Regions from separate parts of the Methylosinus trichosporium OB3b genome, predicted to be linked through region 1. Evidence: predicted binding sites of a transcription regulator. Region 1 holds the regulator's gene; each other region holds the start of a gene.
The links. The regulator LexA, encoded in region 1, represses DNA repair genes until DNA is damaged. The targets are predictions, from matches to a motif close to TGTTCNNNNTGTGTTCNG.

Region 2: a site for LexA is predicted at 6,537-6,554, ahead of CQW49_RS21180 (helicase-related protein). Genes of this name have one in related genera too.
Region 3: a site for LexA is predicted at 5,861-5,878, ahead of CQW49_RS22495 (ATP-dependent helicase). Genes of this name have one in related genera too.

What each region holds. Positions count from the first base shown of each region.
Region 1 covers NZ_CP023737.1:1,853,465-1,863,465, forward strand. Annotated here, with positions in the region: gene CQW49_RS09060 (sensor histidine kinase) at 1-52, shown strand, start outside; gene CQW49_RS09065 (M16 family metallopeptidase) at 536-1,816, opposite strand; gene CQW49_RS09070 (M16 family metallopeptidase) at 1,831-3,201, opposite strand; gene CQW49_RS09075 (NAD kinase) at 3,474-4,262, shown strand; gene CQW49_RS25085 (EF-hand domain-containing protein) at 4,289-4,915, shown strand; gene CQW49_RS09090 (pepsin/retropepsin-like aspartic protease family protein) at 4,921-5,805, opposite strand; gene CQW49_RS09095 (hypothetical protein) at 5,977-6,300, shown strand; gene lexA (transcriptional repressor LexA) at 6,518-7,225, shown strand; gene CQW49_RS09105 (AsmA family protein) at 7,351-9,255, shown strand; gene CQW49_RS09110 (class II 3-deoxy-7-phosphoheptulonate synthase) at 9,329-10,001, shown strand, end outside.
Region 2 covers NZ_CP023737.1:4,469,337-4,479,337, forward strand. Annotated here, with positions in the region: gene CQW49_RS21165 (phosphatase PAP2 family protein) at 1-350, opposite strand, end outside; gene CQW49_RS21170 (hypothetical protein) at 780-980, opposite strand; gene CQW49_RS21175 (mannose-1-phosphate guanylyltransferase/mannose-6-phosphate isomerase) at 1,502-2,908, opposite strand; gene CQW49_RS21180 (helicase-related protein) at 3,197-6,409, opposite strand; gene CQW49_RS21185 (hypothetical protein) at 7,114-9,135, shown strand; gene CQW49_RS21190 (hypothetical protein) at 9,119-9,712, shown strand; gene CQW49_RS21195 (hypothetical protein) at 9,802-10,001, shown strand, end outside.
Region 3 covers NZ_CP023739.1:14,071-24,071, forward strand. Annotated here, with positions in the region: gene CQW49_RS24845 (hypothetical protein) at 1-690, shown strand, start outside; gene CQW49_RS22470 (HEAT repeat domain-containing protein) at 737-1,615, shown strand; gene CQW49_RS22475 (hypothetical protein) at 1,798-2,097, opposite strand; gene CQW49_RS22480 (NUDIX domain-containing protein) at 2,167-2,580, opposite strand; gene CQW49_RS22485 (DUF6678 family protein) at 2,775-3,218, shown strand; gene CQW49_RS22495 (ATP-dependent helicase) at 3,756-5,819, opposite strand; gene CQW49_RS22500 (ABC-three component system protein) at 6,173-7,372, shown strand; gene CQW49_RS22505 (three component ABC system middle component) at 7,369-7,785, shown strand; gene CQW49_RS26145 (three component ABC system middle component) at 7,730-7,858, shown strand; gene CQW49_RS22510 (DUF3732 domain-containing protein) at 7,855-9,810, shown strand; gene CQW49_RS22515 (restriction endonuclease) at 10,000-10,001, shown strand, end outside.

The DNA of each region.
Region 1 (10,001 bases):
GGGCGGCCTCAGCGTCGAATTCACGCTGCCGCTCGCCGCCCGCGGTGGATAACGGGAATTTCTGCTGTCACCGCTTGCCGAAGCCTCCGGGCCATGCAGAATTTCACGCCGCGCTTTGGCTCGTGAGCGCATACGAACGCTCAAGTCGAACCGACTCCGGCAGCATGTCGTTGAAAACAACAGAGATGGAGCTTCGACATCGTAGTTCTACTATAGTAGTCTTACTATAGTATGAGTACTGATGTTGCCGACAAGCAACACGCTTAGTCTTTCTGCTGTCGCGCCCAATTAGGTTGTTTTCTTTAGGCGCGTTCCGCGCTAGAGAAGAGATGTAGTCGATCGATAGTCGATCAATTTTCTCCCGGTGAATTTCCAGAGGCGCGGGGTTCGGCGTGCGCCGGACCCCTTTTCAAGGACCCGGCCTTTTCCTCCTGGCCGCTATCGTCGAGTATTTCGACACTCGAAAATAAAAAATCCCCCCTCGTGATCTTGCCGTCACGAGGGGGGACGATTTTTTAAGCCGCAGTATGACTGTTCAGAGACCTTGCGGCCGGCCGGCGATCGACACCAGCAGCTCGCCGTCGCCCAGAAGGCGCTTGGCCACGCGCCGGGCGTCCTCCATCGTCACCGCGTCGATCCGCGCATTGCGCTCGTCGAGATAGGACGGCTCGAAACCGTCGAGCTGCAAATTGACGAGCTGGCTCGCGATCTTGGTCGAGGTGTCGAAGCGCAGCGCATAGGAGCCGGTCAGATATTTCTTCGCCTTGTCCAGCTCGTCGGCGGTCGGGCCATTGGCGCCGAGGTCGGCGAACTGGCTCTGGATCACATCGAGCGATTCGCGCGCGCGCTCGTTCTTGGTCGCGGCGCCGCCGACCACCATGGCGCAATGGTCATATTCGTTGAGATGCGAATAGACCGAATAGGCGAGCCCGCGCTTCTCTCGCACCTCGTTGAAGAGCCGCGCCGTGAACACGCCGCCGCCCAGAATGTGATTGACGACCACAGCGCCGAAATAATCCTTGTCCTTGCGCTGCATGCCGGGACGGCCAAAACGGATTGTCGATTGCGGCACGTCGAGATCGACGATGCGGCGCTCGCCGACGCGATGAATGTCGATCTCGGCGACGGGATCGAGCTGCGCGCGGCGCGGCAGCGCCCCGAAGACGAGATCGAGCTTTCTCGCGAGCGTTTCCGCGTCTATCGCGCCGACGACGCCGATCTTGAGGTCGCTCGTCGCCAGCAGGCGCCCGCGCAGCCCCTCGAGATCGCCGCGCGTCAAGGATTCGAGGCTGTCCGGCTCGCCGCGCACCGGGCGGCCGTAGGGATGATCCGGAAAAGCCGTCTCGCGGAAAGCCCTGGCGACCAGCGCATCGGGATCATTGGCGTCGCGTCGCAGCCCGGCGATGATCTGCCCGCGCACGCGGTCGATCGCCGCTTCGTCGAGCCGCGCCTCGCAGAGGGCGAGGCGCAGCAGCTCGAAAGCCGGATCGATATTGCGCGAGAGCGTCTGCAAATGACCGGAGACGGTGTCGCGATCGCAGCCGAAGCCGAGCCGAATGGCGAGGTCCTCGATAGCGCGATGAAAAGCGCGCGAGTCATAGGGGCCGGCGCCCTCGTCGAGGAGGCCCGCGAGCATGGTCGAGAGCCCCGCCTTGCCGGAGGGGTCCTGGGCGGCCCCGCCGCGCATGGCGAATTCGAGCGCGACCAGCGGAACGGCGTAGCTCTCGACCAGCCACGCCTCCACTCCGCCAGGGGTCACGATACGCTGAATGGTCTCGGCGCGGCTCTTCGCGGGCGCGACGGCGGCGGCTGTCATAATGGAGTTGCTCCTCACGCGGCGAGACCTGCCTCTTCGCCTTCATCGTCCGGCTGCAGAAAGCCGGTCACGGCGCGACGCTTCTGCAGCCATTTGCGCGCCGCCGCGGCGACATCGGCCGCCGTCACCGCGTCGATGCGGTCCGGCCAGGCCGTGACATCGACGACGGCGAGGCCGGTCGCCAGCGATTCGCCATACCAGCGCGCCAGCGACACCTGACTATCCTGCGCATAGACCGCATCGGCGACGAGCCGAGTCTTGGCGCGATTGAGATCCGCCTCGGCGATCTCCTTCGCCGCGAAATCGGCGAGCGCCGCGTCCATCGCCGCGTCGAGTTGCTCCAGCGTCACCTCCGGAGCCGGGGTGGCGAACACCCAAAGCCGCGTGTCGTCGACCGCCGAGCCCATGTAATAGGCGCCGGCGCTCACCGCCAGCTTCTGCTCCACGACCAGCGCGTCATAGAGCACGCTCGAGGGACCGCCGCCGAGCACATGGGCGAGCACCTCCAGCGCCTCCGCCTCGCCCGGCGCGGCCGTGGTGTAGGAGGGCACCAGGAAGACGCGCTCATGCGTCGGCTGCTCGACCTTCTCGTCGGCGAGCGTCACCAGCCGATGGGCGCGCGGCTCCGGCTCGAGCGGGCGCCGACGCGCCGGCGCGTCGGCGCGGGCGGGAATGCGGCCGTAGCTCGCCTCCGCGAGCGCCACGACATTGTCGGCCTCGACATCGCCGGCGACGATCAGGATCGCATTCTCCGGCGTGTAGAAGCGGTGATAATAGGCGAGCGCGTCCTCGCGGCCGAGCGTCTCGATCTCATGGCCCCAGCCGATGATCGGCGTGCCATAGGGGTGATGCGGGAACAGCGCCGCCTGCACCGCCTCGTCGAGCTGGGCGGAAGGATCATTCTCGGTGCGCATGCGGCGCTCCTCGAGCACCACCTCGCGCTCCGGCGCGACGACCTCGTCCGAGAGCACGAGATTGGTCATGCGGTCGGCCTCGAACTCCATCAGAGTGCCGAGATGCTCCTTGCCGATGCGCTGGAAGTAAGCGGTGTAGTCATAGCTGGTGAAGGCGTTCTCCTGGCCGCCGAGCTCGGAGACATGATTGGAGAATTCGCCCTGCGGATGGGCGTGCGTGCCCTTGAACATCAGATGCTCGAGAAAATGGGCGATTCCCGACTTTCCGCGCGGATCGTCGGCCGAGCCGTTGCGATACCAGACCATATGGGTGACGACCGGCGCGCGTCGGTCGGGGATGACGACGATCTCCAGCCCGTTGGCGAGGCGCGTGTGGACGACGCCGCCGGCGCCGCTCTGGCCTGCGCCGGCGTCGATCCTGGCCGCATTGGTCTTGGCCGCGCTTCCCTCGGCGAGGGCTGGCTGTGTCATCGGCGTGATTTCCTTCCTCGATCGTTGGGCGCGCATCCCGTCCCGGGCGCTGTCTCGCTCGCCAAGAGAAATCGGCGCCAGTCCGGCCGCGAGCGCTTCGACGTGAGCATTCGGCCTATATAAGCGCGAAAGCGCCTCCTGTCAGGCGCCGCCGGCGATCGCGAAATCGTGAGAACCATGCGGTGGCAGACGCGCGGCCTTCCCTCGCCGCCCTCCGCAGGTGTATTCAACGGGCGTCCGGCGCCGACAAAGGCGCCAAATCCAGGTGCCCCATGGCGGACGTCGGCGAAACGCCGAGCAGCTTCAAGCGACTCGCCTTCCTCTCCTCGGGCACGCGCGAGGCCGACGAGGCGAGACAGAGGCTCGTCGCCAAATATGGCGACGCGCCGCCCGAGGACGCCGATTGCATCGTCGCGCTCGGCGGCGACGGGCTGATGCTGCGCACGCTGCATCGCTTCATGGGCGCCCGCAAGCCGATCTACGGCATGAACCGCGGCTCGGTCGGCTTTTTGATGAACGAATATCGCGAGGCCAATCTGCGCAAGCGCATCGCCGGCGCCAAGCCCTCGATCATTCATCCCCTGCTGCTGCGCGCCACCAACACTCATGGCGACGAATTCACCGCCCACGCCATCAACGAAGTGTCGCTACTGCGGCAGAGCTCGCAGATCGCCAAGATCCGGATTCTGGTGAACGGGCAGGAGCGCATGCCGGAGCTCGTCACCGACGGCGTGCTGGTGGCGACGCCGGCGGGCTCGACCGCCTATAATCTCTCCGCCAATGGCCCGATCCTGCCGCTCGACGCTCCGCTGATGGCTCTGACCCCGATCTCCGCGTTTCGGCCGCGGCGCTGGCGCGGAGCGCTGCTGCCCGACGTCGCCAAGGTGCGCCTCGAGGTGCAGGAGGCGGAAAAGCGCCCGGTCTCGGTGGTCGCGGACCACGACGAATTCCGCGACGCGCTTCACGTCGATGTCGAGATGGATCACGCGACCGAGCTCGTTCTGCTCCACGATCCCGGCCATTCGCTGGAGGAGCGCATTCTGCGGGAGCAGTTCGGTTGACCCCGGTTCCGAGTGGAGGTGTCGAAATGCAGCATCTGCGTCGCGTCGGTCTCGCATTCGCCTTTGCGGCGCTCGCGTCAGCGACCTCGTTCGCCCAGCAGCGGCCGCCCGGCGGCTTTCCGGGCGGCGCAGGAGGAGGCGGGCCAGGAGGAGGCCGCGGGCCCGGGCCGCAGGGCGAGGACGCCGTTCTCGCCACCGCGAGCGAATGGGGCGGGGCGCAGGGCGTGTACACCTGCGAGCAATGGCGGCAATATCTGCAGCGTATGTATAATGTCGCCGACAAGCGCCGCCGCGGCTATTTCGACGCGCAGGACTTCGAGAGAATGCGGCGCATCAGTCCGGTGTTCCGCAGCGCGACCTTCGATTATTTCGACATGTCCGGCAAAGGCCGCGTGACGAAAGCCGAGTTCCTCGCCTTTCCGAGCCCCTTCTTCCAGCGCTACGATAAGCGAGGAACCTGCCGCGTCCAGCAAGAGGAGCTCGCGCGCGCGAGCTCCGGAGGTTCTGGCGGTCAGCGGCCATCCGATGGCGACGCCGGCTTTCCCGGCCATTCTCGCGGCGGCGGCTATGGCGGTGGTGGTTATGGCGGCGGCGGCGGTGGGTTCGGCGGCGGTTATGGCGGCGGAATGGGCGGCGGCGGTTTCGGCCGCTGACGCGCTCAGCGCCGATCCGCACGCCATTTCGGCGCCTCCGGCGCGGTGAAATCGAACGTCCACAGGAACGGCCGCAGCGCGTTGACGCCGAGAATGAGCGGCGCGTCGCGGCCGAGAACGCCGCGCAGCGAGCCGAAATCATAAGCGATCACATAAAGATCGCGCAGCGTTCGGCCGGCGCCGAAATCGATTTCCGCGACCTTGTAGAGCTTGGCGGAAAGCGCCGCCCCGCCGGCGTCGCGCGCATGGGCTTGCTCATGCACGGGCCTGAACAGCGATCTGTGCCGCTCCACGAAACGGCGGTCGACGGCCGACAGCTCCGCCCCACTGTCGATCAAGCCAGCCAGCTTCGCGCGGCCGAGCCGCGCCTCGACGCCGACGAGCCGCCCGTCCGGCCCGAGCCGGCGCGCCGGCGCGAGCGGGCCCGCAGCGCCTGGAAAGGCCATTCGCCGCCCATCGACATCGAGAGTGAAGCGGGCGTTGTGGAAGAAATCGAGCCCGAGCAGATCGTCGCCGGCCCCGTCCTCGCAGCGCGTCACCACATATTTCGCCCGTCCGATATTGTTCCCCTGCTCGGCTACGAGCTGCACATTCTGCGCCTCGACGTCCGCGCATCGCGTGACCGCGCCCGACGCCGATTCGGACCGGCTCTGGCCGACCAGCGGAAGCTCCGCATTCCAGGGCGCGGCGCGCAGCCGCGTGCTGGAGGCGCCGGTGTCGAGACGCATGGGCCCCTGCACATTGCCGAAACGCGCCGCGACATGGATGCGGCCGCCGCCATGCTCGCCATCGGTCACGTCGAGGGCGACGACGGAGCCTTCGGCGAACGCCGCGCGGCTCGGCGCGAGCAGGCAGGCGAGCGCGGCGATGAGGGAGCGGAAACGAATCATCGAGTATCCTTCGGGCGCTGGACCTCGCCAGTCTCCGCTATTTCGGCGCGTCCGCAAACCGGCGCCGAACCGGCCTTCGGCGTCGCGCGACGGTCACGTTTTCGCCTTGCAATTCAGCTTGAGATGAGCCAAGCGCGCGGCGCGCTCTGAAAGATCACCGGAGACGAATCGATGAGAATGAGACTGGCAGGACCACTCGCGGGCGCTCTCGCGCTCGCCTTCGCGGCCTCTGCGACGACGCCCGCCGCGGCAGGCGATCCGGGCGCGGCGATCGCCGCCGGCATCGGCGGCTTCGCGCTCGGCGCGCTCGCCGGAAGCTCCGCCCGCCCTGCGCCGCCGCCGCCGCCGCCGGCCTATTACGGCGCCCCTGCCTATTATCCCGCCCCCGCTTACGAGGAGGCGCCGCCGCCCTATCGCTGCTGGCGCGAGCGTCGCCCGGTGTATGATGAATATGGCGTCGTCATCGGCTCGCGCCGCGTCCGCGTCTGCGAGTGACGAAAACGCGTCGGCCGACCGCGAGCGATCCGGAGCCGCTCCCGGATCGCCCCTCCTCGCGGAGGCTCGGCTCGAGCCGAGCAGAAAATTCAAGGCGCAATTTCTCGGCTCCCTTGCGGAACGCACCGCGAACGCATAGAGTGACGTTCATGATTTGTTTATGAACGCGCATCACTATGCGCCGCGCCACGGTTCGGCGCCACGGGGGCTCCTCGCAATGCTGACCAAGAAACAAAGCGACCTTCTGCGCTTCATCCACGAGCGTCTGAAGGAGACCGGCGTGCCGCCTTCCTTCGACGAGATGAAGGACGCGCTGGATCTGCGCTCGAAGTCGGGCATTCATCGGCTGATCCTCGCTCTCGAGGAGCGCGGCTTCATCCGCCGCCTGCCCAACCGCGCCCGCGCGCTGGAAGTGCTGCGACTGCCCGAATCGGCGACGCCGCGCGCCGCCGCCCGCGGCGGCAAGTTCTCTCCCTCGGTCATCGAGGGAGCGCTCGGCCGCGTCCGTCCGATGGCCGAGCGCGCCGAGAGCGAGGTCGATCAGCAGGTCGCCGTGCCGGTGATGGGCCGCATCGCCGCCGGCACGCCGATCTCGGCGCTGCAGAACCGCAGCCACACCATCTCCCTGCCGCCCGATCTGCTCGGCGGCGGCGAGCATTTCGCGCTCGAAGTGCGCGGCGATTCGATGATCGACGCCGGCATTCTGGACGGCGACATCGTCGTCGTGAAGAAGCAGGACAGCGCCGACACCGGCGACATCGTCGTCGCCCTCATCGACGACGAGGAGGCGACGCTGAAGCGGCTGCGCAAGCGCGGCGCCTCGATCGCGCTGGAGGCCGCCAATCCTGCTTATGAGACGCGCATCTTCGGACCCGACCGCGTGCGCATCCAGGGCCGCCTGGTCAGCCTGCTGCGCAAATACTGACGCAGCCGCCGCAGCGGCGCCGCCACGATCTCGCCGCCCTTTTTCGCCATCGTCCGAGCTTCGAGAAACGGCGCGCCGTCGCTGTTCGCGCCGCGCGCGGCTCATCACTCGGTCTGGACGGGATCATGTCGCATTCGACCAGCCTTTCGCGCGAGCTCGATCGTCTGAGGACAGGCCTGCACCGCGGACGGCTCGCTCTGCTGGGGCTCTCGCGCGGCTGGATCGCGGCGATGCTCGCCGCCGCCGTCCTCGCGCTCGCCGCGGCGATCGCGCCCTGGACCTTCTCGACCGGCGCCATGCTCGAGGAGATCGCCGGACAGATCGAGGCCTCTTCGGGATTGCGCGCCGCGGCCAAAGGCCGCTCGACCTTCTCGCTGCTGCCCAGGCCGCATATTGCGATAGACGACGTCGCCTTCGCCGATCCGAGCTTCGCTCTCACCATCGAGGCGGAGCGGCTGCGCGGCAATGTCCGTCTGCTGCCGCTGCTGACGGGTCGGCTGGAGCTCGCCAACGCCGAGCTGCTGCGTCCGCGCATCCGCATCGCGCTCGACCGCAAGCCGATGACCGCGAGCGGCGCCGCGGCGCGCGCCGCCGCCGCGCGGCCGTCGACGCCGGAGGCCGAGACGGCCGATCGCGCCCCGCTCGGCTCCGTGGCCATCCTGTCCGGCGCCGTCGCCGTCGTCTTCGAGGACGGGCGCGAGGAACGGATCGATATGATCGACGCCACGCTCGATTGGAGCTCTGTCGGCGCGCCGGCCACGCTCGACGCCGCCTTCTCCTGGCGCGGCGAGCGGCCGCGGGCGATGCTGTGGTTTCAAAAGCCGGGCGCGCTCCTGCGCGGCGAGGCCTCGCCGATGATGATGAGGATCGACTCCGTCAGCCTACGGATGGAGGCGGATGGCGTCGCTCAGAGCGGGCCCAAGCCGCGCTTCACCGGCCGCCTCTCGGCCTCCTCCCCGTCCTTGCGCGATGCGCTGCGGCTCGCCGACGTCTCGGCGCCCCTGCCCGGCCGGTTCGAGAATGTGCAGATCGCCGCCAAGGCGAGCGTCGGGCTGCGCGACTTCCAGCTCTCCGACCTGCATTTTTCCGCCGACGAGAATGATTTCGAGGGTGTCTTCGGACTGCGCCACGACGGCGACCGGCCGATCCTGCACGGCACGCTCGCCAGCAGCTTCGTCTCCCTGAAGCCGATGATCGCCGACGCTCCCGCGCTCATCGGACCGGACGGCCAGTGGAGCCGCGAGCCTTTCGTGCTGCCGGACATCAAAGGCGCCGATGTCGATCTACGGCTTTCGGCGGCGCGGGCCCGTCTGCTGCGGCTCAATATGGAGGATGCAGCGATCTCGCTGATGCTGCGCGCCGGCCGCATCGAGGTCGCGCTCACCGAGGCGCAGGCCTATAAGGGAACGATCAAGGGTCGGGTCACGCTCGCCGCCAATGCGGCCGGGGTGCTGGAGCTGCACGCCAATGCGCAGACGCAGGCGGTCGACGCCGGCGCGCTCGCATGGGATCTCGCCGCGCGGCCCGACCTCGGCGGCAATCTCGACGCCAACATCGTGCTCGACGCCGCCGGCGACAGCCCTGCGGAGATGATGCGCGCGCTCGACGGGCGCGCCAGCCTCGTCTTGAACGAAGGCGAGGTCGGCGGCATCGATCTCGAGCGGGCGCTACGGCGCGCCGACAAGCGCCCACTATCCAGCGCGCTCGACATTCGTTCCGGACATACTCTGGTCGACCGCGCCGGCGCGACGATCAAGATCTCCAAAGGCGCCGCCGCAATCGAGGACGGCGAGGCCCATGGTCCGGGCTTTTCTCTCGCATTCGCAGGCTCGGCCCGCATCCCCGAGCGCGGTCTCGCGATCAAGGCCGAGGCGCGCGAGGCGGACGCCGCCGGCGCGCCACGCGACAATGGCGTGCAGCTCGGCTTCGAGCTCTCAGGCGCCTGGGACGAGCCCTCTTTCGCGCTCGACGCCGCGGCGCTGATCAAGCGCTCCGGCGCCGCCGCGCCGCTGCTGCCGCGGGAACGCTGAGCGCTCGCCTCCGGCGTCCGGCTCCTGTATAGATCGAGGGCGGGCGCTGGGCGCCGCGTGGGAGCAACGAGCCGTGACCAATTGGACGCCGGGAAGTTGGCGGGAAAAGCCGATCGAGCAGACGCCGGTCTATGCGGATCAGGCGGCGCTCGCCGATGTCGAGCGCCAGCTCGCCGGCTTTCCGCCTCTCGTCTTCGCCGGCGAGGCCCGCAGCCTGAAGCGCTCGCTCGCCGAGGTCGCCGCGGGACGCGCCTTCCTGCTGCAGGGCGGCGACTGCGCCGAGAGCTTCAGCGAGCATTCGGCCGACAACATCCGCGATTTCTTCCGCGTCTTCCTGCAAATGGCGGTGGTGCTCACTTACGCCGCGGCGTCGCCCGTGGTGAAAATCGGGCGCATCGCCGGGCAATTCGCCAAGCCGCGCTCGGCGCCGATGGAGAAGCAGGGCGATCTCGAGCTGCCGAGCTATCGCGGCGACATCATCAACGATATCGAGTTCACCGCCGCGGCGCGCCGGCCGGACCCGCAGCGCCAGCTGATGGCCTATCGCCAGTCGGCGGCGACGCTGAACCTCATTCGCGCTTTCGCCACCGGCGGCTACGCCAATCTCGAGAATGCGCATCGCTGGATGCTCGGCTTCGTGCGCAACAGCCCGCTGTCGGAGCGCTATTCGCAGCTCGCCGACCATATCAGCGAGACCTTGGGCTTCATGCGCGCCATCGGGCTCGACCCCGAGCATCATCCGGAGC
Region 2 (10,001 bases), 1.9 Mb from region 1:
ACGATCGGCGCGAGGACGCCGGACAGAGTCATCATGTGGCCGCTCGGGAAGGAATGCTCGTCGAGAATGCGTAGCAGCGAGATGAGGCGCGGATCGACATGGAACGGCCGCGGCCGGCCGATGCGCCGCTTGATGATCGGAAACAGAATATGCAGCACGGCTGCATTGACGCCGGCGAGCGCGACCACGGGAAGCGCGGCGCGTCCGAAGACGTAGAAGATGACGGTGGCGAGGATCGGATAGATCCAGCCATTGCCGAGCTTGCTGATGACGATCGCCAGAAGGCGGCCGAGCGCCGGACGGGCCGAGCGCGAGACGACATGGACGCCGGCGAGATCGGCTTGCTGCAAGCGTTTGCGCAGGCTCGCTCCTGTCTCCCGGAGACCGAAACGCTCTAGCGCAATGTGTCGATAGGAGGCGATCTGCATGAGGCGAATGAATAAGCGCGCGATGCTGCGCTTTCGTGACGTTTCGCCTCGAGTTGCATGACAGTCGCAGCGAATATCGTCACATGATCGTCATGCCGCTCGCCTCCTATTCCTGGAAGATCACAAGAAGTCTGCGCTCTATGCTTGGTGTAGCTCTAGGTCGTAGCGGGAGCGCGACGATTGTCGCTGCGAGACGGGACGCTCGCATGTCGGCCATCGCACGCGACCCGCGTGCGACAGGAAATTATACGATAGCGCCGGATCTGGGATGCGAGCGCCTGTCTCATTTTTGCGCGCAGCCCAGGCCACGGGGCCGTTCTGTCCCATTCCGGGAAAACGGCGCATCGCGACCTATTTGCGCGAGGTCTTGGTCTTCTTCACTTCGTTCGGATCGAACATGAAATAGCGACCGCCCAGCGAGCCTTCGAAGGGGGCGTCCTCGCGCGCGCGGCGCATGTCGAAGCGCACGATGGTGTTCGGCACGAGCACCCGCAAGATCGTCTCCGTGACTCGCTCGATCTCCACTTCCAATGGGTCGTTCGGTCGATCCACGTCGGTCAATTTGATGCGCCTGTCCATAATTGTCCTTCTCGAGCCGCTGTCACGCCGACGACCGCTGCGGACGGCGATTCGTGAACGATCGGCTTCGTCTCGAAATGGAACGAGGGGCCATCGGCTCGACAGTCGGGTTCAAGCCACGTGCCACTTTGACAACATAGCGTCGCGATTCGAAACGCATACGCCGACGCTCGGGCAATAATGAGGACGCCGAAAAGACGCTGCGCGACAGGATGTGTTTACCCGCATGCCGCGGGAGTTTCGCAGGGGCGCCGTCGTCTGGTTGCGTCTGCGCGCGATGCGGCGTCGCTGAAATTTCTCTCTACCGATTTGCTTCATCGAAACTGATGAGACCGCAGAGCGAGACTCGAAGGCTCGCTCTTTCGGCGCCAGCGCGGCTGCGTCACGCCCTGCCGGCGAGAGCGTGTTCGATCACGGGTCGACGCGTGAAGAATCTCGAAACGTCATGGCCGCCACGGTCGCGGAGCGTCGAAGGCGGGCCATGACGCGACTGCTCAACCGCGGTTATATGCATCCTCGAGGCGAACGATATCGTCTTCGCCGAGATAGGAGCCGGTCTGCACCTCGATCAGCTCGAGATCGATCCTGCCGGGATTGCCGAGGCGATGCACGCAGCCGATCGGCAGATAGATCGACTCGTTCTCATGGACGAGATGAGTCTCCTTGTCGCGTCCGACCTCGGCCGTGCCCTTCACGACGATCCAATGCTCGGCGCGATGGAAATGCTTCTGCAGCGACAGGCGCGCGCCGGGCTTCACGACGATGCGCTTGACCTGATAACGCTGGCCCGAATCGACCGATTGATAATAGCCCCAGGGACGGAAGATGCGCTTGTGTTCCCCGGCCTCGCGGCGATTCTCACGCTTCAATTGATCGACGAGCTGCTTGACGTTGTCGCCATGCTCATGGCTGAGCACCAGCACGGCGTCCTGCGTCGTCACAACGATCACATCATCGACGCCGACGACGGTGGTGAGCGTGTCGTCCGAGCGCACATGAACATTGCGGGCTTCGCGGATGAGGCCGTTGCCGCGCACGGAATTGCCTTGGTCGTCGCGCTCCGAGAGCTCCCAGACGGCGCGCCAATTGCCGACGTCGGACCAGCCGATATCGGCGGGAATCACCGCGGCTTTGGTGGTCTTCTCCATCACCGCGTAATCGATCGAGGTCTTCGGCGCGCGCGCGAAGGCTTCGCCGTTCAGCACCAGGAAGTCGAGATCGCGGCGGGCGCCGTCGATGGCGCGCTCGGCGGCTTCGGAAATGGCCGGCTCGAAATGGGCGATCTCGCTCTGCATCACATCGGCGCGGAAGATGAAATTGCCGCTGTTCCAGAGATAGCCGGCTTCGACATAGGCTTCCGCGGTGGGATGGTCGGGCTTTTCGACGAAGGCGTCGAGCTTCATCACCTCGCCGGCGATGCGTTCGCCGGGCCGAATATAGCCATAGCCGGTCGCGGGATTGTCCGGCTTCACGCCGAGCGTCACGATATAGCCGTCCGCCGCGACCGATGCCGCGGTCTTGCACAAGGCGACGAGGCCGGCGCGATCTCGCACGACGTGATCGGCCGCCAGCACCACGACGACCGTCTGCGGATTGCGCCGCGCGGCGAGGCCCGCGGCGACGGCCACCGCCGCGGCGGAATCGCGGCGCATGGGCTCGAGCACGATATCCGCCTCGGCGCCGATCTCGCGCAGCTGATCCGCGAGCAGAAAGCGATAGTCGATGTTGGAGACGACGATCGGCTTCTCGAAGGCGGGATCGGCGAGCGTCGCCATCGTGGTCTGGAAGGTCGAGCGGTCGCCGACCAGAGCAATGAACTGCTTGGGAAGCGTTTCACGGGATTCCGGCCAGACTCTGGTGCCGGCCCCGCCGCACATGATCACGGGAAGTATCTTCGTCATTGCTCGCCTTTCGGTCGAGGGCGGTTCATCGAACGCGCAAGCGCAAAGATCGGACCAGGCCCAAAGCAGATCGGCCGGTCCCGAGGGGCGGCGAAGCCGGCCGCAGGGCGCGCAGCGCGCGCCTCTCTCACATGAGACTGCGCCAGAAATAGGCCGAGTCGGGCGAGCTTGGCAAGCGCGTGCGATTCGCGCCGCCGCGGCGCGCCGAATGACCGGGCGCGCGGCGAATGCGCGGCGCGCCCTCGGAGTCCGACGAGCGGTCGGAATGCCGGGATCAGAGCCGAGAGCTCAGCTCTTGCCCTTCTTCTCCAGCTCGGCCTTCAGCGCAAGCAGCTTGGCGAAGGGCGAATCCGGGTCGGGCTGGCGCTCCTTCTCGCGCCGATCCTGGGTCGAATAGCCGCCGCCGCCATGTCTGCGGCGATCGTCGTCGCGCGGCGGGCGATGATCCGAGCGGGGCTTGCCGCCTCCGCGCAGACCCGCTTCCTTGCGGGCGCCGTCGCTGCGCGGCCTGTGCTCGCCGCCGGTCGCCTCGCGCCGCTCGCCGTCGCGCGCCTCGCCGCTGCGTTCGCCTCCGGGGCCGCGCCGTGGGCCGCCCGAGCGCTCGCGGGCGGGGCGCCCGTCTTTCGCCGCGGCGTCGCTGCGCGGCGCGGCGGGGCCGCCTTGCGGGCGTCGGCGCGGGCCGGCGTGGGTGTGGCGCTGCAGGGTCCACACTTCGATCAGGGCGGGGGCTTCGGGCTCTGCCGGGGCCGCGGTCTCGCCCTCCGCTTCGGCGGTCGGCTCGGCGCTGACGTCGATCGGCTCGTCCACGGCCTCGGCCGCGACCAGCTCGGCTGTGGCCGGCGCTTCCGCGAGTTCGGGCGCCGCGACATCGACCGTGATCGTCTCGGCGGCCGATTCGGGAGCGGCTTCCGCCTCGATCGTTTCGACCTCGGCGGGCGCTTCCCCGCCCTCGGCGAGCGCGGGGGTCGGCTTCAGCGGCTCGGTGGCCGCCGCCGGCAGCAGCGCGACGGTGATGGCCGGGCCGGCGCGCTCCGTCGATTGATAGCCGAGCGAGCGCAGAATGGAGCCGAAGGCCTCGCCTGCGCAGCCGGTGAGCGAGGTCATCGCCACGGTGACGACGAATCCATCGCCATCGGCGGCGCCGGCCGGCGGCTCGCCGGGCGTGACGCCGGGCCGGTAGGAGCTCGCCGGGCGAATGAGATCGGCGAGGCGCTCCAGAATGTCGACGCGCACGACCCGCTCGCCGCACACGCGAAAGCCTGCGGCGCGGTAGAATCCCTTGGAGATTTCGGGGTCGGCGGCGAAGGAGGTGCGGCCCGAGGCGGCGAGATGCGGCACCTCGTCGAGGCCTTTCAAATGCTCCAATCCGCCGTGCTTCAAGCCCCAGAGCAGAGCGGAGAGCGCGCGCGGCGCGGGTTTCAGCAGCGCCGGCAGATAGAGGTGATAGGCGCCGAAGCGCACGCCCTTCTTGCGCAGGGCGGCGCGGTCCTCCTGCGAAAAGCCCTTGATGTCGCGCGCGACGCGGCTGCGCTCCAAAACGCCCAGCTCCTCGGCGAGCTGAAAGGCGACGCCGCGCGTCACCCCCTCGAGCCCCTCGCCGGATTCGAGCTCCTCGAGTGCGCCGAGCAGCTTCTTCACATGGCTCGCGAGCCACAGATCGAGGCGGTGCTGCGCCTTCTCCAGCGCCGCGCCGGTCAATTGCTCGTCGGCGAGCAGGCGCACGGCCGGCTTCAGCACGCTCGCGCCGGGCACGATCTTGCCGACCGGCTCGCCGAGCCAGCGGATCGTCCCGTCGTTGCCGAGCAGGAATGCGTCGTCCACTGCGTCGAAGACGCGCGTCGCGCGCGCCTCGATCTCGCCGGCCAGAGCCTTCTGCGCGGCGGAGTTCAGCGCCTTCGCCGCTTCGCCGGTCGCCTGCGGATCGGCGGTGAAACGAAATCCCTGGAGCTGACCGACATGCTGACCTTCGACCATGACGTCGCCGGCTGTCGTGATTTCCGCTTCGAGCATTGCATTCTCTCTCAGGCGACGCATCAGCACGCTGGTGCGGCGGTCCACGAAACGTTGCGTGAGGCGCTCGTGGAGAGCGTCGGACAGACTGTCCTCTACCTGACGCGCGACGCTCTGCCAATGCTCTGCATTCTCGAGCCAGCCGGAACGATTGGCGATGAAGGTCCAGGTTCGCACCTGGGCGAGCCGCGCGGAGAGCGTGTGAATGTCTCCGTCGACACGGTCGATCCCGGCGATTTGCTTTGCGAACCAATCGCCTGGGATGAGTCCGCGACGCACCACGAAGCCGTAGACGGCGAGGGCGAGCTCGGCATGGGCGGCCGGGGAAGTCTTGCGATAATCGGGAATCTGGCAGACGTCCCAGAGTCTCATAATATCTGCATGCGTTTTCGCATTGCGGCGCACGCCGTCGTCGCGCGCCGCCGCCTCCAGCACCATCTGGTCCTCGCCGGTGCGGGCGCGGGCGAGGCAATCCTCCGGCGGCGCGCGCTCGAGGGAAGAGACGAGCGCCTCGATCGAGTCGAAGTCGAGATCGGCGTTGCGCCATTGCAGCAGCGTGACCGGATCGAAGCGATGGCTCTCGAGATCCTCGATCAAATCCTCGTCGAAGGGCGGACAACGGCCCGTCGTGCCGAAGGCGCCGTCGCTCATATGGCGCCCGGCGCGTCCGGCGATCTGGCCGAATTCGGCGGGCGTCAGCCGGCGATGGCGCAGGCCGTCGAACTTCCGGTCGGCGGCGAAGGCGATGTGGTCGACATCGAGATTGAGGCCCATGCCGATGGCGTCGGTGGCGACGAGGTAATCGACGTCGCCGTTCTGATAGAGATCGACCTGCGCATTGCGCGTGCGCGGCGAGAGCGCGCCGAGCACCACCGCCGCGCCGCCGCGCTGGCGCTTGATCCATTCGGCGATCGCATAGACGTCCTCGACCGAGAAGGCGACGATGGCGCTGCGCGGCGGCAGCCGCGCGAGCTTGCGCTCGCCGGCGAAAGTCAGCCGCGACAGGCGCGGGCGGGTGAAGATCGGCGCGCCGGGCAGCAGCCGCTCGATCAGCGGCCGCATGGTCTCCGCGCCGATCAGCAGCGTCTCCTGGCGGCCGCGCCAATAGGCCAGTCGATCGGTGAACACATGGCCGCGGTCGAGGTCGGCGGCGAGCTGGATTTCATCGACGGCGACGAAATCGACGTCGAGGTCGCGCGGCATCGCCTCGACGGTCGAGATCCAATAGCTCGCGGCGCGCGGCTTGATCTTCTCCTCGCCGGTGACGAGCGCCACATTGGCGGCGCCGACGCGCTCGGCGACGCGCTGATACACTTCGCGCGCGAGCAGCCGCAAAGGCAGGCCGATCATGCCGCTCGGATAGGAGAGCATGCGCTCGATGGCGTGATGCGTCTTGCCGGTGTTGGTCGGGCCCAGCAGGGCCGCGACGCCGGCCGCGCGCGCGCGAAGGCCGGAGGACGCGCTTCGATGGGCGGCGAGCGTTGGGCTCATGGCGGGCAATTTATTTCAGCTCGCGTCGCGATGCGAGCTTTTCCGCAAGGATATGGCGGAAGCGGCGCCATGGCGAAAAATCCCGTTGTGCCGAAATGGCGCGCGGCGGCGGGCCCAGATTCATCTTTCGAACGAGGAGCGAACGAATCGCGGCCGAATCGCTGACCCGGCGCGAATCATCCTTCGTTCTAACAATATATAGCGTTTCTTTCCGCTATTACTGCTGTATCTCGAGATACGACGCGTCGCGCGCGCATTTCTGTAGAGGGGCGAGTGCGGACTCGCCGACGGCCTTTTGTCAATCGCCTGAAACCGTCCTCTCCACGATGGCGCGTTAACAGATCGACGAAAGCGCGAACGCAGCATGGACGAATCACTGTCGACACGATGTTGGCGATCGGTTCGCCACATCATCCGGCGCCCGATGCGCGTCTGATCTCGACATCTTGTGAGAGCCTGTGGCCGGTCGCTGGCGCGGACGGCGACCGGCGGGCCCGGGGCTTAACGAAACCGTCCGATTTCGAGACGGCCGCGACGGCGCATAGCGGCGCGCGCTCGCCGTCTCGGCGCCGCGATGCGCCGCGAACAGGGTTAATGCGCGCCCGCCGCTCGGCGAGGGACGAATTGGATCGAGGTAAGCACGGGCTTAACCCGTCTCAGGCATGATGCGCCAAACACGGGTTTTCGGAGATCGCGGGACACGCATGACCATCGCAGCGACGGAATTTTGCGCGGCGCTCGCGGCTTTCGCCCTTCTGCTCGCGATCGTCGCGTCTGCGGGCGCCGCTGTCGCCGATCGACTGCGCTTTCCCGGCTTCGACGAGGCCGCGCGCCTCGAGCGCGCCGGGCTCGCGCTGATCTGCGGCTTCGGCTGCCTTCCGGTCGCGCTCGATCTCGCCGGCCGCCTCGGCCCGCGCGCGATGGCGCTCGCCGCCCTCTCGCTGGCGGCGCTCGGCGCGCCGGCGCTGCTGCGCGCGAGGCCGTCGTCGCTGCAGGGCGGATGGATCGCGGCGGCGGCGATCTGGATCGTCGCCTCGATCCTCATCGTCATCGACATGCCCGGCGTCGGCAGCCTGCAGCACTCGCTGCTCGCCGTGGATTATGTGAAGCATGCGGCGACCACTTGGTCGCTCGCCGAAGCCGGCTCGCCGCCATGGAACCCGACCTATTACGATCCCGGTCGGGCCATGTCCTATTATTATCTCTTCTACACGCTGCCGGCGGTCGCGGCGATGCTCGGCGCGCCGCTCGGCGTCGCCGCGCGCCATGCGGCCTATGCCTGCGCGCCGTTGATGGGCTTCGCTCTTTTCACGCTCGCGCGCACGGCGCTGCGGCGCAGCGGCGCCGACGCGGCCGCGGGCCGGAATGACGAAGGCGAGGGGGATAAGAAGCCTGCGAATTGGCCGCTGCTGGCGCTGCTGCTCGCCAGCGGGCTCGACATCATTCCGCTGACGATCCTCTATTTCGGCAGTGGTCGCGACGCCGATTTCGTCTTCCTGCATTTCATCGATTGGGACGAGCAGGTCACCTCTTGGTTCAACAGCGTGATGTGGGTGCCGCATCACGTGTCGGCGCTCTGCGCGGCGCTCGTCGGCTTCATCGCGCTGACCGCGCCGGGCGAGACGTCGCGCGATAGCTGGCGCCGTGTTCTGCTCGCGGCGCTCGCCTTCGCCTCGATGGTGGGCCAGTCCGTCTATGTGGCGATGCCGGCGACGCTCGGCGCCGGCTTCTGGCTCGGCGCGCTGCTGTGGCGTCGCCGCTTCGACATTGCCGCGCGTCTCTGCTTCGCCGGGCTCGGCGCGCTGGCGCTCGCGGCGCCCTGGCTCGTGACGCTGCTGCCGCGCTTTAGCGGCGAGGGGAAAAGCGCGCTCGCCTTGCGGGTTCGCGGTCCGGAATGGATCGACATCGTCGCCGGGTCGGCGCAGGCGGGCGCGCTCTATCGCGGACTCGCCCTGCCGATGTTCTATCTCATCGACTTCGGCGTGTTCGCCCTCGGCGCCTATGTGTTCTGGCGCAAGGCGGGGCGGCGCGGCGTCGCGAGTGAATTGGGGAGTGCGCTCGTTTGTCTCACCGCCGCGTCCTTTCTCATCGGCTCGCTGCTCGCATCGCAGATCGTCATGAACGATCTCGGCTGGCGCGTGATGCTGTTCGCGCAATTCTCGACGCTGATCTGGACCGCGGCGGCGCTGCGCCAGGGACTGCTGTCGCGAGGCGGCCTGCGCTACGCCACGCGCCTCGGCCTCGCGCTCGGCTATGCGGCGCTCGTCGTCGCCATGCTGCAATTGCGCCTCTTCTTCCCGCATCGGCATATGCGCGAGACGCTCGCCGATCAAATGACGGCCTGGAACTGGCTCGACGCGCGTCTGCCGAGCGGCTCCGTTGTGCAGCCGACGCCGAGTCCTTCGCGCGAATATGGCTATGGCCTCTATGGGCGCTTTCCGGTCGCGGTCGCGGATCGCCACAATGCGCGTCTCTTCGGCGCGCAGCCGGCGGAGATCGACGCGCGCATGGATTATTTGTCGCCGATCTTCTCGCAGACGACGCTCACTCTCGACGATGTGCGTCGCCGCGCCGCGCGTTTCGACATAGCGGCGCTGATCGTCTCCTCGCGGGACGAGGTGTTCGCGGCGCCCGGCGCCTGGACGAACGCCGCTCGCGCCGACTACGCCAATCCCAATTTCCGCATCTATCTGCTGAGCCAGCCCCGCCATGACGAGATTCATTGAGGCGCACAGGGCGCTGACGCGCGCCGCCGCGCTGGTGCTCTCCTATGCGCTCGCCACCGCGCTCGGCGGCGCGCTGTTCGTCGCGCTGATGCATTGCGCGCCGGCGATCCTCGGACCGGGCGTGATGTTCTATCGCGGCGTCGGCGCGCTGGCGCTCGTCTTTGTCGCCTTGATGGCGATCTTCCTCGCGCTGCCATCGCGCCTCGTGCGGGGCGTGGCGCTGGAGCGCGCCGATTCGATCGGCGCGGCCACGGTGGCCACATCCTTGCTGACCGCCGCTTTCGTGCTCGGTCCAGTGACGGTCGACCGCTCCGTCTCGGTGTTCATGCTATCGCAATTCGACGCCGCCGATCACGCCTTGACCGAGGCCGAGGCGCGCGACGCCTTTCGCCGAATCTATGTGGATGATTGGGCGCAGATCGATCGCCGGCTCAAGGAGCAGGAGCTCTCGGGCAATCTCCAGCATGACGGCGCCGGCTGGCGGCTCACGGAGCAGGGCCGCGCCTTCATGGGAACGGCGCGCCTGATGTCGAGCCTGTTCAAAGGCGATCCGCGCTTCGTCGGCCGGCGAGACTAGAGCGGGTTCCGATCGAACGGTATCGTTCGATCGATCTCGAATTCGCTCTGGCGTCCGGCGCTCTGTGTACCGCAAATCGAGATATCCCCATGGTCGACTATTCTCATTTCGCGGAAGCGCCCGCCGAGACACGCGGGCGAGCGCGCGCGCTCGTGACGCCGAGCGACGGCGATATCGCCCGGCTCGTCGGCCTCTTGTTCATCGCGCCGAACGCAATGCTCGCGGCGAGCTTCGAATGGCCGGCCATGGCGCTCGTCTGGATCGGCTGCGCGGGCGCCGTTCTGGTCAT
Region 3 (10,001 bases), on a different replicon from region 1:
ACCGCATCGGTCGCTCGCACCTTCGTCGAGCAGCCCAACGATGCGATCGACTATGCCGCGGCCAAAGTTGGACTCGATCCGAAGAAGGGCTTTTCCCTATTTTGGATCAAGTCCGCTTCTGCCGATGACCTGTTCGCGGCGGCTTCTGATCTCGTTCTCGAGACCGATGCAATGAAAATCCGGGCATATCTACGGATTTTCACCGCGCGCGATTTCCCTTTGAACCCCGAGCCACTATTCGCCATCGTCAAGGGCGCGAATTCACGAAACGCATGGCAAGCGACCAGGGCCCTGGGGAGGCTCCACCGCCACCGGATCAGGGGCCTTGCATTCGAACTCCTCGATGGTCTGGATATCCCCAGCGCCATTCGACTGCTCTGCAGCAACTATCAGCCTGGGGATTTGATGATTATCGAGCGTGCGATACACGAGGCTGATCCGCTCGACGACAACGGATGGCATAGCGTCGGGTTGGCGGTTCTTGCCCTTATCGACGCCGCCACCATTCCCCCGATCGAGAGCCGTGACATGTTGCTCAGTCTTTACGAAAACATCCCCTGTTCGCTATGTCGCGAGGAAGTCGTGAGGAAACTGCTTGAGTACGATCGCGTCCCGAGGTGGATGTTGAAGGAATGCGCGTTTGACGCGGAGCCGAGGACTGCGGAAATTTCTAAACGAAGCAGCCGCTAGCGTCGAGTTTCCCTATGCCGGCGCCACGTTTGCAAGGCAGTAGTCGATGGCTGTTGAGATCAAAAGATCGCTGATGGAACGCGAAATCCGCGACCTTGTCGAGACCGCAGTCGCGCATATCGATGATCCAGATCGAGGAGATGCCTTTGCCCTGTCGCCGGCTTGCGATGCGATAGCGACGTTGCAGCGCAATGGGGACCAGTCGGTCTTCGAGGTCTGCAGCGTTCTTTGTAGAAGCGCCGATCCGAGGGAGCGATCTGTGGGAGCCGCGATCCTCGGCCAATTGGGATATTCCCTGGAGCTCCTGCGCGACCAGCGTTTCGGCCTCCTGAAGGAAATGCTCGAACGGGAAATGTCGGGAGGCGCCGATCCAGAAATGCTCGTGGCGATCTGCTTCGCGTTCGGTCATCTGAAGGATCCGCGCGGCGTTTCCGCGGTCGTTCCTCTTGCCCGCCATCCTTTCTCGTCCGTGCGCTTTGCTGTCGCCTATGCTTTTTCGGCGCAAGACGACCCTGTTGCGATCACATGGCTGATCGAACTGTCGAATGACGAGGAACCGCACGTGCGCGACTGGGCTACCTTTGCCCTCGGCCAACAAATCGAGGCGGACAATTCGGAAATAAGAGAGGCGCTGAGTGCCAGGTTGACGGACGTCGACGTCGACACACGGTTGGAAGCGATATCGGGGCTTGCACGCCGCAATGATAAGAACGTGATCGATCACATTCTCGCGGCTCTCGAAGCGGGTGAAGTTGGAGCCGTGATTTATGGAGCCGTGACTGACATTGCGGATCCAATTTTCTGCATGCACCTGATGGGCACGAAACAGTCTGGCCGGGAACTTCCGAAAGTCGTTGCGGAGTCCCGCTACCTTCGATCAGCGTGGCAGGCGGCGGTCTTGGCTTGCGGGTGCGACGCTACCTGATTACTAGACGCTGAACGTGGCTGTGTCTGCGGCGTTCGCTTTCCGTCATAATTCCGCGTTCACCGCCGAGCGAGGAGGATGCGCCAGAATCGGACATTCCAGACGGGCAGACAGGACACTTCTCGTGTCTCTCCCGCTCTGTCCTCGATCGACATGGAGCCCGAGCCAGATCGCCTTCATAGCTAAGCCGAATTTAAAATTCGAATAATGGCGGAGGGAGGAAGGAGAGCGAATTGTCCGCCGATCCCCGCCTCACGGCTTTCACTGAATGTTTCGTCTGGGTCGCAGAGATCGCGTAGATGGCCGGCTAGGCGGTGAATCGCTTCATTCGTTTGACGTAGATGGCTGACAGAATCGTCACCATCATAGTGGGCGCGAGCAAAAATGGTCATTTCCGTGATCGCCGTCGCAAGGAGCGTCAACAGCTCCTGGCGGTTCGCCGCGCGCATCCTATCGATCGTCTGTATCACTGTAATTTCCATCACGTTTCATCCATAGTGTTCGGCATTGGGTTGCGCTTGGCGGTTCCCGCGTCGCGCCATGTGTGGACATTAGTGAGGTACGAGAGGCGCAAAGAACTCGAAGGCCTCGTGAAAGAGTGGATGCCAGTTTCGATCAAGCGGCAAATCGATCGGATGCCAGAAGAATGAGAAAGTATGACCGTGGTCGTCCTCAGCCTGATGTTGCCAAGTGTCGGGTAGGCCAGAAGAGCAAAAATGGAAGAAATGCCATAGCTGACGCTCAGCTCCGATCTGGTGTTGTCCGAGGTACACCAATGGTGACTGAATGGTCAGCCCGCTTTCTTCTCGTAACTCGCGCTCGGCAGCTTCGTCCGGCGTCTCTCCCGTTTCGATCGTTCCCTTCACGAACTGCTTTCCAGCGGAAGGATGCACAAAAGCAAGGACTTCCAGTCTGCACTCAAACGTTCGGATCACGACGAGGCACACTTTTTCCGATTTGTACATCGAGCAACAATGCCTTCCCAATCCAGCAAATGGGGCGTAAGTAGTGTCAGGCGGTGCGGTCCGAGTTTTCGGAGCCCTATTGATTACCGGCATCCTACCGTCATAATCGCTATTCTTAAAGGTGCCGCCGAACAAATTCGCGCCGTGCCGAGGCAATTTTATGCAGGCATTTTTCAGAGCGGAGGAGTGCTGGTATGGTGATACATGGGCGTGAGGAACTTCAGCGCGTTGGCCGCAGGGTCCAGGCGCGCGCGCACGCCTCGCTCATGTCGGATACGAAATGGCGGAAAGTGCTTTCGGAACTCAACAAGCCCGAGTGGCAATTGGAATATTGCATCGTGAAATTTATCGACGTTACCGAAGAAAAACTGGTCTATTTCCCGATAGGCTTATCTCCCCCGCGTCCTTGGGTCGACACCTTTGGCTTCGGCCCGATAACTTTGCGGTCCATCGAATGGATGCTTATTCCTCGTATAGCGAAATATAAGCGGGGCAATCCCGGCGTTCCAGATGGAGAAATCGAGCAAGACGTCGAGGCAATTATGAGTGTGATCGATAAGCTTGGAAAATATCCGGTCCAGCTCACAGATCGAGGCTTATTGATCATGGGACACGTGACAGAGACACATTCTTGTTAAATTTAGAGTTACGCGCTGACGAACGGGGACGTCTCGCCAGGAGCGCGCATTCCGAGGCAAACCGTCGAACGACTCGGATCGACCCGACGCAGAGAGGCGGCGAATGAGTGAGTCCCCGATACACGCGCAGGAATGCCGAAGCGCGTTCAAGCTCTACAGCGAGGACGGGAAAAGAGCTGCCGACGTGCTGGAGTTCCGCAACGGCGAAACATATCTCGACGAGCAGGAATGGGTCGAAGGGACCACATTCAAGAACAGGCATTTCGGTAGGTTGGTTGGTCCGTTCGCCTCGCCAGCAGATGCGGAAAAATTCATAGTGTCTACGCCCTGGTTCCAGGGTAGCCGAGCATAGGCCTCCGCTTCTCATCCCCATCTGAGACTTTACAGGTCAGCGAAGGTACGTGACCGCTTTGGATCAAAGACAGACATATTCTGACTCCCTTCGGGCTTGTCATTCCCCGAACCGAGCTTCATTCAGGAGTGGATGGCGCGCGGCATAGACCACGCGTTTCACCTTCGGCTTCGTTGGTTCATCGTTCATCCCCACATCCCCCGCATCTTTCCCCGCACATCGACCCGCAGCCCACCCCCTGCGAGACGCTCGCCCACGGCCCCGGCGGCTGGCCAACTGACGCATTCGAAAAACCGCAGCATATCCGCCGGAATGAAACGCGTGCGCGCCGCATAGATGTGCCGGTCACCCTGCGCCGGCTGGCCATGGGTGAAAAAGCGCTGCGGCGTCACAAGGCGCAGGCTGTCCTTCGCGCGCGTCATCGCGACATAGAGCAGCCGGCGCTCCTCCTCGATTTCCGCCGCCGTGCCCGTCGCGAGATCGGAGGGGATGCAGCCGTCGACGGCGTTCAGCACGAAAACGGAGCGCCACTCCTGCCCCTTGGCCGAATGGATCGTCGAGAGGATCAGATAATCCTCGTCGCGCAGAGGCGGGCCGGCCTCGTCGCTGGTCGCGTCCGGAGGGTCGAGCGTCAGCTCGGTGAGGAAGCGCTCGCGCGAGGGATAGCAGGCGGCGATCTGCTCGAGCTGGACGAGATCGGCGAGGCGGCTCGGCGCGTCCTCGTGCAGGCGCTCGAGATGCGGCTCATACCAGCGGCGCGCCGCTTCCATCTCCGCCGGCCAACCCTCTCGCGCATGCAGCATTTGCAGCGTCGCGATGAGTCCGCGCCATTCCTCCCCGGCGCGCGGAGGCGTCGGCGCCTCGGCGAGGCAGGTGAGCGGGTCCGGGCGCTCGATGAGGAAGTCGAGAATCTTCTGTGCGGATGAGGGGCCGACGCCGGGCAGGATTTGCAGAATGCGAAAGCCGGCGACGCGATCGCGCGGGTTCTGCGCGAAGCGTAGCAGGGCGAGAACATCCTTCACGTGCGCGCTGTCGAGGAACTTCAGCCCGCCGAATTTCACGAAGGGAATGTTGCGGCGCGCGAGTTCCAGCTCCAACATGGCGCTGTGATGCGAGGCGCGGAACAGCGCCGCCTGTTGCTTCAACGTCATGCCGGACTCGCGTGCCTCCAGCACGCGCTCGGCGATGAAACGCGCCTGATCGCTCTCGTCGCGCACGGTGACGAGCTGCGGCCGCTCTGATGAGCGACGCTCGGTCCAGAGGTTCTTGGCGTAACGCTCGTCGGCGAGCGAGATGACGGCGTTGGCCGCGGCGAGGATCGGCTCGGTCGAGCGATAATTGCGGTCGAGCGTAATGACCTCCGCCGGCGGCGTGAAGCTCTTCGGAAACTCGAGAATGTTGCGCACAGTGGCGGCGCGGAAGGAATAGATGGATTGGGCGTCATCGCCGACGACGGTGAGCCCCTGGCCCTTTGGCTTCAAGGCGAGAAGGATGGAGGCCTGGAGGCGATTGGTGTCCTGATATTCGTCGACGAGAATGTGATCGAAGCGGCCGCCGATTTCCTCGGCGAGCGCTTCCTCCTGCACCATCTGCGCCCAGTAGAGCAGGAGATCATCGTAATCGAGCACGTTCTGCGCCTGCTTCGCCTCGACATAGGCGGCGAACAAGCGTCGCAGCTCCTCATGCCAGCGCGCGCACCAGGGGAAGGCGCCGAGCAGCGCCTGCTCGAGCGGGATTTCGGCGTTCACGGCGCGGGAGTAGATCGCAAGGCATGTGCCCTTGGTGGGGAAGCGGCTCTCGGTCTTGGAGAAGCCGAGCTCGTGGCGAATGAGATTCATCAGATCGGCCGAGTCTTCGCGATCATGAATGGTGAAGGTGGGATCGAGCCCGATGGCGCCGGCATATTCGCGCAGCAGCCTGGCGCCGATCGCGTGAAACGTGCCGGCCCAGGCGAGGACATCGCCGCCGCCTGTGGCGCCCAGCGCCTCGGCGCAGATGCGCTCGACCCGCCGCGCCATCTCGGCGGCGGCGCGGCGGGAGAAGGTCATCAGCAACATGCGATGCGGATCGGCGCCCTGGACGATGAGATGCGCGACCCGATGGGCGAGCGTGTTCGTCTTTCCCGAGCCGGCGCCCGCGATGATCAGCAGCGGGCCGCCGGCGGGAGCTGACGAGCAGTCATGCAGGCCGTGCTCGACGGCGCGGCGTTGTTCGGCGTTGAGCTTTTCGAGATAGGCGACGGCGGTCATGGGCGAATCGGCAGGGTGAGTGGGCCCGCAGACTGAACCATAATTCTTGTTTTGTTCGCAATGACCGTTTCTTCGGGAGAGGTGAAAGCGAAGCCAGCGGCCCAGTTCGAATTTCCGTGAGGTGCCAATAGCTGCCTTTCACTCGCCTCCAGATAGCGGACGTTCAGGTTACCGGTCGAACGCCCGGACCGCCCCTACGTACATCCGCCATGCACGTGAAAGTCGGGCCGCCATCCTTGGGTTGTCTGTTGCCAAGATTCGACTAGGATGAGTTCCAGTAAAGCTTGAGATAGCTAGCAAAGCTAGGGGGTTCAGATGCGGTGGAGAGTCACCCTCGACGATGGCGCGCCCGCATGAGCGGCAACGCACGCTCACCGTATTCAGCCGCGGAGCAAGGTCTTGGCTATACATACCAAGCCCGGTTCGCGCTTTTGAAGATCCTGGAGCTACCAGAAGACAGCTCGCTTCTCCTTGAGAAGGAGGACGACGTCGATTTCGACGACACCTCAGGCCGGAAGAGCCTGATGTCCCTTAAGCACAAGGCCGTCGGCGACACCCTCACAGACCTTGCGACCGACTTTTGGAAATCGGTGCGCATCTGGCTCACGCATTACAAGGCCAATGGCCGGATCGGCTGTGATGCGCGCTTCATGCTGTTCACCACGGCGACGGTCAGCGCGGAGTCCGTCCTCACGAAGTTCACAGACCATGATGCCGATGGCGAAGCACGGGCCCAGGCTGTCCAAAAGCCGCTAGCGAAATCCAAGAGCGTATTGATCGCCGCCGTACGCGACGAACTGGCGACGCTGACGACGGCCGAGCTGGACGACTTTTACTCTCGGATCACAATCGCCGACGCGGAGCTTCGAATTACCGAAATTCCCGGCGTCATCATTAATCAGCACCTGCGAACCATCCGCAGGGAGTCGCGACCACTTCTATTCGAACGGCTTGAAGGTTGGTGGATGGACCAAGCGATCCAGCTTCTGGCCGGCGAGCGCAAAGCACCGATCACCGGGATTGAGGTGTCCGACAAGCTCTCCTCGATGGCGGAGGAATATCGTAACGACAACCTGCCCATCACTTTCCGGCAACGGCAGCCCGACCAGATCGACATCGCCAACGATCCGCGTCTGTTCATCGAACAGCTTCGCGCTTTGGACCTGTCCACGACCCGCTTGCGGAATGCGATCATCGACTACTACCGGGCGTTTGAGCAGCGTTCCAGTTGGGCCCGAGAAAACCTGCTCGTCTCCAACGAAATCGAAGAATACGAAGACCGGCTCATCGACGAATGGACCCGCTACAAGGAAGTCATCTTCGAGACCATCACCGATAAGAGCGATGATGCCGCGTGTCTGTCCGCGGGACGTGAACTCTACCGCTGGGCCGAGTTGGAAACGACTTCCCTTCGCATTCGCGAGCGCGTGACAGAGCCCTATGTCGTCCGCGGCGCCTTCCACATCTTGGCCAATGCGAGACCCCAGCCGCACATTCACTGGCACCCACGCTTTCTAGCGGAACTGGCCCGAATTCTGGGGAAAGCGGCATGAGGGTTTGGGACCGGCGGCCAATCGAAATCCGAAACCTCTTCAACCCAGCCTTCTGTGGCCTGGTGCTATTCAGGGCCATGGTGGCCTTCGAGGAAGAGGACGAGCGCGGTCTTCCGTTCTCGCTCGTGCCGCTCATTTTGCCAATTTGCCTGCACAAGCAGTCACGAGAAATCCTTGCCCCGAGTACGCGCAGCTATTTCCTCAAGCTCGTCGCCAATCATCCGCAATTGCTCGTGGGGTTCGGCGGTCGCGCCCAGGACATGCTGCCTTTCACGTTCGAGGCGCTGGGACTGCTGCACCACCTTGGAGCGATCCCAAGTGCGGTCCGACGGGCGCTTGAAAGGCAACCCGCAAGGGGTGCGCAAGTCGATAACGGGCTCGGAGGAGACTCAATCGATCCAGAAGGTCGCTAAGTATCTGGGGAAGGAGTTTGCTCGCATCGGTGATCGGGTGACGATCTACGCAACGATGGGCGTTCGGCCATGAAGATCAAATCCATCCACATCTACAGCCACGATGGCCGCCGCCGCGACGTGATGTTTCACCTAAATGGCCTGAACGTCATCACGGGCCGGTCTTCGACGGGTAAGTCTGCGCTGTCCGACATCCTCGAATATTTGATGGGCCGCTCCACATTCAACATCCCCGAGGGGGTGATCCGCGATCGCGTGGCGTGGTTTGCAGTGATCTACCAGTTCGACGGCGAGCAGGTCCTGGTCGCCAAACCCACGCCCGACAGTGGCCGCGCGAGTTGCAGCCTCGCCATGTTAAGGCGCGGCGCCCAGTTGAACGTGCCGGTCTTTGCCGAGCTAACCGTCAACGACGATGACGATGGGGTGGAGACGCTGCTGTCACGCCTCCTGGGCATCCCAGAGAACGTCACGGATGTGCCACTGAGTAGCACCCGAGAAAGCTACCAAGCCAACATCAAGCACACGCACTACTACCTGTTTCAAAAGCAGGGCATCGTCGCCAACAAGGACCAGCTATTCTATCGACAGAACGAGCAGTTCCAACCGCAAGCGATCAAGGATACGCTGCCAATTTTACTCGGTATCTCCTCCCGCGACAAGTATGAGCTGGAATCGCGTCTTCGCGGCGTACAACGCGACATTCGTCTCAACGGAAAACTGCTGGAACAGGCCCGCAACGCGATTGCGACCTCTGATGAGAAGGCGCTCGGCCTTCTGTCCGAGGCCAGGGCCGTCGGCATTGCTCTTTTGGATGTCGGTGAGACCCGTTCTTGGGTGGATCTCCTTCGGAGCGTTCTGGCCTGGAAGCCCGCGCCTGTGCCGGAGGATGATGGCCTGCGCGTTTCGGCCATCGAAAACGACCTGGTGTTGCTGCGCGAACGTCGCCGGGAAATTCAGCAGCGCATCGACGCGGCGATCCAGTACGCAAAGCGCTCGGAGGGTTTCGAGACCGAGGCCGAGGAGCAGAAAGATCGGCTGACCTCGATCAAGCTCCTGCCCAAAAACCCCGCGACCGGAGCGTGGCAGTGGCCATTCGCCGAAGCCAATCTGGGCATGGAGACCCCATTGGCCGCCGCCCTGCTCGCCGAGCTTGAATCACTCGAACGCGAAATGGCGGCTGTGGTCGGCGAACGCCCGGCCCTGGATGAATACCTCGCCGGCCAGCGCCAGGACATCCAGGATATCGGTGACCAGATCCGCAACAAGGAGGTGGAGCTATCGGGCGCTATCGCCAGCAGCGAGATCATCGCTCAGATGGGCAACCGCAACAATGCGGCCTCCCGCGTGGTAGGTCGAGTCAGCCTGTTCCTAGAAGGCCTTGTGCCCGATGAAGAACTTGCCCGGCTTGAGCGCGAGGACCGGCGTCTTAAGGCCAAGGCCGAAGACCTAGAGCGCAAGATCGGCACTGATGACTCCAGAGAACGGCTGGTGTCCACGCTTAACAGCATCGCCATGCACATGTCGGGCTACATTTCCGCGCTGGGCGGCGAATTTGGCCAATTTCCCGCGCGTCTGGATTTGCACAACCTAACCGTGGCGATCGATCGTCCAGGCCGGCCGATCTACATGCCCCGGACCGGGGGCGGCGAAAACCATCTCGCCTACCACCTAGCGGCCCTGCTGGCCCTGCATCGCTATGCGGCCAACAACAACCAGCCGATCCCCCGGTTCCTGCTCATTGACCAGCCGACCCAGGTCTACTTCCCGTCGGAGACGGTCTACAAGGCCGCCGACGGTTCTGTCGAGACGACCGAAACTGACGCCGATCTCGAAGCCGTTCGTCGCCTGTTCGAACTCCTGCGTCGCTTCACGGAGGTAGACGCGCCAGGATTCCAGATCATCGTCACCGAACATGCCAACCTGCGGGACGGCTGGTTCCAGGCCGCGCTGGTCGAGCGGCCATGGACGAAACCGCCGGCGCTGGTGCCTGGCGATTGGCCCAACGAGAACGGCGAAGTGGCCTGACGCTTGCGCTAAGGTCCGCCTCTACGGAGGTGACGGCGTGCTGATGGCCTTAAAGGCCGATCCTGGAAGGCCGTACGCGTCCGACCAAGTCTGCCTTGACCTTTTCAACCGCAACGCCTTCTCAACCCGCCAGTACGCTGTTTCCGGCGCTCCGGCGGCAGACCTGACCAAAGACGGGGTAAACGCGCCAT